DNA from 2 places in the Promicromonospora sp. NPDC050880 genome. Region 1 is predicted to be linked to the other one. Evidence: riboswitches for the same ligand, from Rfam matches in the RefSeq annotation. Region 1 holds a riboswitch; the other holds the start of a gene.

Region 1 (4,745 bases):
GCGGAGGCGTGCCGGGGCCGGCCGACGTCGTCGCACGGGGCCGCCACGAGGACCTGCTCGCCTCGGATCCGGCGTACGGCTGGGCGGCCGCGCAGGAGCGGTGACCCATGGTCACCGTGCCTGGTGCTGCGCGTCGTGCGCCGGGGATCAGGAAGCCGGCAAGCTCTTGTCGAACTTCTTCGCGCGCTGCTCGTACCCCAGCCGCTCGTAGAAGGCGTGCGCGCCCTCGCGCCGGAACGCGGAGGACACCGTGATCCGGACACAGCCGTGGGCGAGCGCCCAGTCCTCGACGGTCGCCACGAGCGCCCGCCCGGCGCCGGTGCCGCGCCGTGTCTCGTCGACCACGAGGGCGGTCAGCTCAGCCACGGGCGCGTCGAGCTCGAACGGACTGCGGACGTGGCCCGCGGCGAACCCGGCCACCGCACCGGACGGGTCCTCCACAGCCACCCAGGCCGCGTCGTACGGGCTCCCGGCCACGCGCGCGAACCGGGCGTCGAGATCAGCGGCGGTCGTGGGGTACCCGAGCTGGCCGAGCAGCGGGGCGACCGCGGGTGAGTCGGCCGGGACGGCGCGTCGGATCTGCACGCCTCATCGTAGGCGGCGTCATCGTGGACGGCCTCAGCCGTCGCCCAGCAGCGCCATCGCCGCCGCCCGGCCGGGGATGCCGCTCACCCCGCCGCCGCGCCGGGCGCCCGCACCCGCCAGCAGCACCCGGCGGTGCTCCGTCTCGACGCCCCACCGCCCGGCGTCGTCGGCGGACTCGGCGAACGGCCAGGCCAGGTCGCGGTGGAAGATGTGCCCGCCGGGCAGCCCGACGTCGCCCTCCAGGTCCACCGGGGTGCGCACCTCCAGGCAGGGCACGCCGTCGGCGTCGTGCGCCAGGACGTCCTCGACCGGTTCGGCCAGCACCGAGTTCAGCGAGGCGAGGGTGGCCGCGAGGGCCCGCTCGCGGGCCCCGTCGGGATCGGCGCGGAAGAGCCGGGCGGGCATGTGCAGCCCGAACAGCGTGATGGTCTGCGCCTCGGTCGCGGCCAGGTCCGGGCCGAGGATCGACCGGTCGGACAGCGTGTGGCAGTAGATCTCGCTCGGCGGCAGGTCGGGCACCCGGCCCGCGGCGGCCTGCGCGTACGCCGTCTGGAGCTGGGTGAGGGACTCGTTGACGTGCAGCGTGCCGCTGAACGCCGCGACCGGGTCCACGCCGTCGCGCAGGCGGGGCAGCCGGTCGAGCAGCATGTTCACCTTGAGCTGCGCGCCCTCGGGGTACGCCGGGGACGTGGTGGCCCCCGCCACGTCCCGCCCGTCGGCCGTGCCCCGGCCGGCAGCGGCCAGGAGCCGGTCGAGCTCGGCCGGCGCACACCCGGCGAGCAGGTGCCCGGCGGTCACGCCCCGGGTGCGCCCGTCGGCGCCGGTCCAGGTGACCTCCACGCCGGTGGCCCCGGGGTCGACGGCGGTGACCGTCGCCGAGGTGACGATCGTGGCGCCGGCGGACACGGCGGCGTCGCGCAGGGCGCCCGAGACGGCGCCCATGCCGCCCACCGGCACGTCCCAGTCGCCGGTCCCGTTGCCGATCACGTGGTACAGGAAGCACCGGTTCTGGCGCAGGGACGCCTCGTCGATGTCGGCGAAGGTGCCGATGAGGCCGTCGGTGGCGGCGATGCCGCGGACCACGTCGTCGGCGAAGGTGCGCCGCAGCAGCGCGCCGAGCGGCTCCTCGAACAGGGCTCGCCAGGCCTCCTCGCCCACGCCGTCGACCACGAGGTCCCGCACGGCCGAGCGTGTGAGCAGGGGTTCGGTGAGCGTCGGCGCGAGGCGGCGGGCGACCTCGGCGGTCGTCGCGTAGAAGCGGCCCCACGCCTCGAAGTCCGCGTCGGCTCCGGTCAGGCTCCGGAACGAGGCCCGCGTGGCGGCGTCGTCCCCCGTATCGACGAGGAGGCCGCCGTCGGCCACGGGCGTGTAGGAGGACCAGCGCCGCCGCCGCAGCGTGACCGGCAGCCCGAGCTCGGTGACCACGCGCCGCGGCAGCAGCGAGACCAGGTAGGAGTAGCGCGACAGGCGCGCGTCGACACCCGCGAAGGGGCGGGCCGAGACGGCGGCGCCGCCCACGTGGTCGGCGCGCTCCAGGACGAGCACCGACCGTCCGCTGCGAGCGGCGTACGCCGCGGCGGTGAGGCCGTTGTGCCCGCCGCCCACGACGACGGCGTCGTACCGGGAGTGCAGGCGCGGGGACGCGGTGGGATCGACCATGGCGGACATGGTGACACGGAACTCATTGCCAAGAGAGTTCCATCACAGGACGGTATGTGACCTAATCGTGACATTTGCCAGGGACCCCGGTACGGTCGGTCTCACCTCTCCAGAAGCGGGGAGGTCCAGGTCCGGACGCCGAGCCCTGTCACCGGACCTGAGCAGCTACGACGTGACAGGGGCGGGGGAACCAGGTAAGCCGGGCACGCGAGTGTCCTCGGGGTGAAGCCTCGTACGAGGCCGGGTGATCGAACTCCCCATCCGAACCCGACAGCTCACCTCGTAGGCGTCCGAGGAGATCACTGGTGACCGTACTCACCGACCGCACCCACGACTGGGCGGACGACCAGGCAGACCGTCCCGCCAGCCGGGGTCGGCACCGCGCCGAGGGCCCCGCTCTCACCCCCTTCACCGCACTCACCCAGACCGCCGCCGAGAATGCCGCCCGCACGGGCGCCATCGCGGTCGTCACCTCCGGCATGCTGGCCTCGGTCTTCACCCAGACCGCCCACACCGCGCCCGCCGAGTCGCACACCCAGGCCACGCTCGCGAACGCCACGCCGGTCAGCAACACCGTCGACACCACGATCTCGGCCGGCCTGGCCGAGAACCTGGTCACCAAGGTCAAGGTCACGCAGAACGCCGACTTCTGGGCCGAGAGCGGCCGCGTGTCGGTGACCCCGTACGCCGAGACCGAGGAAGGCATCGCCGAGGCGAAGGCGAAGGCCGAGGCCGAGGCACGCGCCAAGGCCGAGGCGGAGGCCAAGGCCCGCGCCGAGGCCGAGGCCGCCGCCGCGGCGGAAGCAGCGGCCGCCGCCGCAGCCGCTGCGGAGGCCGAGGCGGAGGCCGCTGCGGCAGCAGCCGTGGAGGCCGAGGCGGAGGCCGCTGCGGCAGCAGCCGTGGAGAGCTCCGCCGACCTGGGCCAGCAGGCCGTCAACCTGGCCCTCGAGTACGTGGGCGTGCCCTACGTGTGGGGCGGAGCCTCCCCCAGTGGCTTCGACTGCTCCGGGCTCATCCAGTACGTCTACGCGCAGCTCGGGATCGACCTCCCGCACAGCTCGAGCTCGATGGCGACCGTGGGCTACCAGGTCTCCGCCGCCGAGGCGCAGCCCGGTGACATCGTCTGGACGTCCGGCCACGTCTCCCTCTACGCGGGCGACGGCATGGTGGTCGAGGCCCAGCAGGAGGGCGTCCCCGTGCACTACACGGAGATGTGGCAGAACAACCCGGTCTACATCCGGGTGACGGGCTGACCCTCCCGGTCCCGGAACGCCCGCCTGGTCCCCCGGCCCGGCGGGCGTTCCGCGTCGTGGGTGCACACCCGCGCCCGTCCGGTAACGTCCCCGGCGTGAAGATCCTCGTACCGGACGTACCGTTCGACCTCGACTTCCCGTCCCGCCTGCCCGACGGCGGAGCCTCCTTCGCGCCCGGCGGCCCCGACAGCGTGGTCGCCTACGCGATGAACGAGCCGGTCCCCGAGGAACACACCGACGCCGACGTGCTGGTCACCTGGTCCAGCCCGCCGAAGGTCGTCGCCGACGCCGCCCGCCGGCTCACCCGCGTGCGCTGGGTGCAGACCCTGACCGCGGGGCCGGACGTCGTGCTCCGAGCCGGGTTCGCGCCCGACGTCGTCGTCTCCTCGGGCCAGTCGCTGCACGACGACACCGTGGCCGAGCACGCCCTCGCCCTGATCCTGGCCACCGTGCGCCGCATCGACGTCTCGCTCGCCGCCCAGCAGGAGCACCGCTGGGCCAAGGAGATCACGTTCGCCCAGGCCGACCCGGTCACCGGCCGCGAGTACACGCTCGACGAGGCACGGGTGACGATCTGGGGCTTCGGCTCGATCGCCCTGCGGCTCGCCCCGCTGCTGACCGCGCTCGGTGCCCAGGTCACCGGCGTCGCCTCCCGTGCCGGTGAGCGCGCCGGGTACCCGGTGGTCGGAGCAGACGGTCTGGAGGCCCAGCTCGCCGAGACCGACCTGCTGGTCTCGCTGCTGCCCGCCCTGCCCACCACCCGGTACATCCTCGACGCCCGCCTGCTGGGCCTGCTCCCGCCGACCGCGCGGTTCGTGAACGTGGGCCGGGGCGCGACCGTCGACGAGGCCGCCCTGGAGGACGCGCTGCGCTCCGGGCGGCTCGCCGGTGCCGCCCTGGACGTCATGGAGACCGAGCCGCTGCCCGCGGACTCGCCGCTGTGGGACGTGCCGAACCTGATCCTCACCCCGCACGTGGCGGGCGGGCGCCCCCGGCGAGCGGCTCAGTTCCTGGCCGACCAGCTCACGGCCTGGCGGGCGGGCAGCCCGATCCGCAACGTGACGGCGCGATAGCGCGGGGTGGCTCGACGGGGCGGGGCGGGGCGGGGCAGAGCGGGGGGCAAGGTGACGGGGCGGGGCCCGTGGCGTCGGAGCGGGCCCAAGGCGTCGGAGCGGGCCCAAGGCCACGGGGCGGGCCCAAGGCGACGGGGCGGGCCCAAGGCGACGGGGCGGGCCCAAGGCGACGGGG
Region 2 (4,745 bases), on a different contig from region 1:
TGGTTGCGCCCGAGCTTCCGGTACGCGAACACGTCCTGGACTCCGTTGGCGCTCAGCTCCGCGATGACCCGGTCCGCGTCGATCTCGTCGGCCAGGTCGACGGTGCCGACCACCGTGGACCGCTCCTCGGGGCGCGTGACGAACGGCGTGGCCCACTCGCGCGCCTCGGCCCAGGAGTAGAGGGTCTCGGCCGACGTCGCGCTGCGTTCCGCCGCCCACTTCAGCCCGCCCTGGTCGAGCAGCCACTCCACCTGGTCGGCCAGGAGCAGCAGCGTCGCGACCGCGGGGGTGTTGAGGGTCTGGTCCAGCCGCGAGTTCTCGACCGCCGTCGTGAGGGACAGGAACTCCGGCACCCAGCGTCCGGACGCCTCGACGCGGGCGGCGCGCTCCACGGCCGCGGGGGACAGGACGGCGAGCCACAGGCCGCCGTCGGCCGCGAAGACCTTCTGCGGGGCGAAGTAATAGGCATCGGTCTGGCTCAGGTCCACGGGCAGCGCGCCCGCACCGGACGTCGCGTCGGTGAGCACGAGGGCGCCGTCCGGCCCGGCCGGGCGCACCACCGGGGCCATCGCGCCGGTCGAGGTCTCGTTGTGCGGCGTCGCGTAGGTGTCGACGTCGTCCGCCGGGGCGAGGTAGGCCACTGCACCGGGCTCGGCGGAGATGACCTGGGACGGCTCCAGGAAGGGCGCGCGCGACGTGGCCCTGGCGAACTTGCCGCCGAACTCGCCGAACTCGGCGTGCTGCGCCTTGCGCTCGACGAGGCACAGCGTGGCGATGTCCCAGAAGGCGGTGGCGCCGCCGTTGCCGAGCGCGACCTCGTACCCGTCGGGCGCGCCGAGCAGCTCCGTGACACCCTCACGGATACGGCGCACCAGGTCCTTCACGGGCGGACGCCGGTGTGAGGTACCGAGCACGTGCGCGTTCGCCACGAGATGATCGACCTGGCCGGGACGTACCTTGGACGGGCCGGAGCCGAATCGGCCGTCGGCGGGCAGCAGCTGTGTCGGGATTGTCAGTGGCACAGAACTAGACTAGAACCTGGGCCGACGCCCGGGCCGTACGTGTCCAGGGCGACTGGGCGGCTGGGCGCACGACGGGAGCAGACGTGACGGATCTGATCGACACCACCGAGATGTATCTCAAGACCATCTACGAGCTCGACGAGGAAGGCATCACGCCTCTGCGCGCGCGCATCGCGGAGCGTCTGGGGCACTCCGGGCCCACGGTGTCGCAGACGGTCGCGCGCATGGAGCGTGACGGCCTCGTGATCGTGACCGGCGACCGGCACCTCGAGCTGACCGAGCTGGGCCACGACAAGGCGATGCGCGTGATGCGCAAGCACCGCCTCGCGGAGCGCCTGCTGACCGACGTCATCAAGCTCGACTGGGAGCACGTGCACGTCGAGGCCTGCCGCTGGGAGCACGTCATGAGCGACCTCGTCGAGAAGCGCCTGGTGGGCCTGCTCGACCACCCGCACCACGACCCGTACGGCAACCCGATCCCGGGGCTGTCCGAGCTGGGCGAGGCCTACACCGACGTCCCGTTCCTGAGCGGTGTGATCTCGCTGCCGTCGGCGTTCGAGGCGGCGGCGAAGAAGGGCGTCAAGGGCGAGCCGCTCGCGGCGTCGCTCACCCGGATCGCCGAGCCGCTGCAGACCGACGTCGACCTGCTCGCACGCCTGGCGGACGCCGGCCTGGTCCCCGGGTCACGCATCACGGCCGAGCACAGCGACGGCACCTACACCGTGACCGTCGACGGCGCCGACACCGCGCTCGAGCTCGGCGAGGACCTGGCGCGCCACCTCTTCGTGGCCACTGCCTGACGACCGGCGGACGGCCGGTCCGAACCGTCCACTTTGTCGGAAAGGTGCCACCGCAGATCCGACACGTCATGGCATTCGTTGCCGGAACGTGACATCAGGTGTGAGGTCCGGTACGTTCGGAACGCTCACACGGAGCTTCATCCGCGAGAGTCCTCGGACGGACGCCGAACTCTGTCACCGGCCGGGGCCCCAAGACGACCGCATGACAGAGGCGGGGGACCCACCATCGGGCGCCAGGGTGCGTCCTCGGGGTGAAGCCGGGCAGTCCGCAGGGAGTGCACGGCCGGGTGATTTCTCCCACCCGAACCCGACAGCTGACCTCGAAGGCGTACAAGGAGAGGTACTACGTGACTGCACGTACGACCCGCGCACGCCATCGGGCTGCGCGACGCCCCGTGACTCCGCTCACCGAGCTCGCCCAGAACGCCGCCGTCGGTCGCCGTACCGCGGTCGCCGCCGCCGGTGGCGCACTCCTCGTCTCGACCTTCGGTGGCGCGATGGCCGCCCAGGCCGCTCCGATGGAGACCGGCCACGCGAAGATGAACTCGGTCGACCTGAACGCGCTGACGACGCAGGCCCGGGAGGCGCTGTCCAACGCCCCCGTGGTGACCGTCGCGCCGGACGCCGAGCTGACCGTCGAGAAGTCCGCGGTCTCCGTGATCTCGGCGGCCGACAACGAGGAGTACCAGGCGGAGCTCGCCGAGCAGGAGGCGGCCGAGGCCGCCGAGGCAGCCGCCGCCGAGGCCGCGGAGGCAGCAGCAGAGGCGGCGGAGACCGCCACCGCGTCGGTCGACGTCCCGGCGTCGGCCATCGGCAACTCCGTGATCTCCATCGCCAGCCGCTACATCGGCGTCCCGTACGTCTCCGGTGGCGCCAGCCCGAGCGGCTTCGACTGCTCCGGCTTCACCCAGTACGTCTACGGCCAGCTCGGCATCTCGCTGCCGCACTCGTCGTCCTCGCAGCCGGGCTACGGCACCATCGTGCCGGCCTCCGAGGCGCAGCCGGGCGACCTGATGTGGACCCCGGGCCACGTCTCCATCTACGCCGGCGGCAACACCATGATCGACGCCTCCAAGCCGGGCACCGTGGTCGACTTCCGCCCGATCTGGCAGTCGAACCCGACGTTCGTCCGCATGGGCTGACCCCCGCGGGTCGTACAGAGCGCCCGTCCGCCGCCCCGTGCCGGGGTGTGCGGGCGGGCGCTCTGGTATGAGGTTCCTGGTACCGCGTCCCATGAGGGCGTCGCCGCCGGTAGCGTTGGGAGTGCAAGGGTGCACTGCCGAGGAAAGGGCTGGGCGATGACACGATCCGAGGTCGTACTGGTCGGGGTGGACGGATCGGCCGCGAGCCTGCACGCGTTGGACTGGGCCACCGCTTACGCGCACCGCGTGGGCTGGTCGCTGCACATCGTGTGCAGCTACTCGCTGCCGTCGTTCACGGCGGCGTCGCTCGACGGGGGCTACGCGGCCCTCGACGACACCACCATCCAGGAGGGCGCGAAGTCCGTCCTTGCCGAGGCGGAGGCCCGCGTCGCCGACGCCGGGGTCCGCGCCACCACGGAGGTGGCCACGGGCGACGCGGCCGGCGTGCTCGTCGAGCTGTCGGCGGACTACGGCCTCGCCGTCGTCGGCACCCGCGGCCGGGGCGGTTTCACGGAGCGGCTGCTGGGTACGGTGTCGTCGGCCCTGCCGGCCCACGCGCAGTGTCCTGTCGTCGTGGTCCCGCTGCGAGCCGAGGCGAACCGGGGTGTCCCCTGGAACACGGCCGACGCCGGAACGCCGGCGTCGGGCACGGAGCCGACGGGCGTCGCACCCGGGGCGGCCGAGATCCGGGAGGTGCGCCGCATCGTCGTCGGCGTCGACGGGTCGCCGCAGGCCGAGCGGGCGCTGCAGCACGCGATCGTGCAGGCCAACGCGTGGGGCGCCGAGCTGACCGCCGTGACCGGGGTGCCCGTCGGCAACACCGGGTTCCTGGCGTGGCTGCCCTCGTCCATCGACCGCGAGCAGGTGCTGGCGGACGTCGGCGCCGGGATGGACGTGCTGGTCGACCGGTACGAGGCGGAGAACCCTGGGCTGCGGATCCGGCGGATCGTGCTCGACGGCACGGGGGCCGAGCTGCTCACGGAGTTCTCGACGGCGTCGGACCTCGTGGTGGTGGGTTCACGCGGGCGCGGTGGGTTCCGCGGGCTGCTGCTGGGCTCGACCAGCCAGGCCGTGCTGCACCACTCGGCGTGCCCGGTCCTGGTGATCAACAAGCACTGCCAGGACTGACCTCTCCGACGCCCTGCACAGGTCAGGCGCCCAGGTCGCTCCGGTGACCTGGGCGCCTGACGCGTGGGCGGGTCAGGGCCGGGCAGCCTCCGCGGCGGCCAGGAGGACGCACGTCGCCACGCCGTCCATCGCCGCGCGGACCTCGTCCAGCGGCGGCATCGAGGGCGCGAGGCGCACGTTCTTGTTCTCCGGGTCCTTCCCGTACGGGTGCGTGGCGCCGGCCGGCGTGAGCGCGATGCCCGCCTCCTTGGCGAGCTGCACCACGCGCGACGCCGTGCCCGGCGCGACGTCGAGCGACACGAAGTAGCCACCCTTCGGCTCCGTCCACGACGCGATGCCGTACCCGCCCAGGCGCTCGGCGAGGATCTGCACCACCGCCTCGAACTTGGGCGCCAGGATCTCGCGGTGCTTGCGCATGTGCGCGCGGACGCCGTCGGCCGAGCCGAAGAACATGGCGTGCCGCAGGTGGTTGACCTTGTCCGGGCCGATCGACGCGACCGACAGGTGCTTCTTGTACCAGGCGATGTTGGCCGGCGAGCTGCCGAGGAACGCGACGCCCGAACCCGCGAACGTGATCTTGGACGTGGACGCGAACAGGAGCACGCGGTCCGGGTGGCCGGCCTCCGCGGCCAGCGCGAGGGCGTTCGGACTGG

Evidence for each region. A riboswitch is a leader RNA that binds a small molecule or an ion and turns the genes downstream of it on or off. The one in region 1 is predicted to bind cyclic di-AMP.
Region 2: linked by a shared signal. The riboswitch ahead of ACIBBF_RS12105 (C40 family peptidase) and the one ahead of ACIBBF_RS05855 (C40 family peptidase) in region 1 are both predicted to bind cyclic di-AMP.

Annotation. Positions count from the first base shown of each region.
Region 1 is NZ_JBITFV010000002.1:439,826-444,570, forward strand. Features, by position in the region: gene cydC (thiol reductant ABC exporter subunit CydC) at 1-104, shown strand, start outside; gene ACIBBF_RS05845 (GNAT family N-acetyltransferase) at 148-585, opposite strand; gene ACIBBF_RS05850 (phytoene desaturase family protein) at 619-2,244, opposite strand; cyclic di-AMP (ydaO/yuaA leader) riboswitch at 2,371-2,549, shown strand; gene ACIBBF_RS05855 (C40 family peptidase) at 2,550-3,497, shown strand; gene ACIBBF_RS05860 (NAD(P)-dependent oxidoreductase) at 3,593-4,570, shown strand.
Region 2 is NZ_JBITFV010000005.1:307,635-312,379, forward strand. Features, by position in the region: gene serC (phosphoserine transaminase) at 1-1,016, opposite strand, end outside; gene ACIBBF_RS12100 (iron dependent repressor, metal binding and dimerization domain protein) at 1,106-1,822, shown strand; cyclic di-AMP (ydaO/yuaA leader) riboswitch at 1,975-2,167, shown strand; gene ACIBBF_RS12105 (C40 family peptidase) at 2,218-2,964, shown strand; gene ACIBBF_RS12110 (universal stress protein) at 3,121-4,092, shown strand; gene ACIBBF_RS12115 (aminotransferase class I/II-fold pyridoxal phosphate-dependent enzyme) at 4,165-4,745, opposite strand, start outside.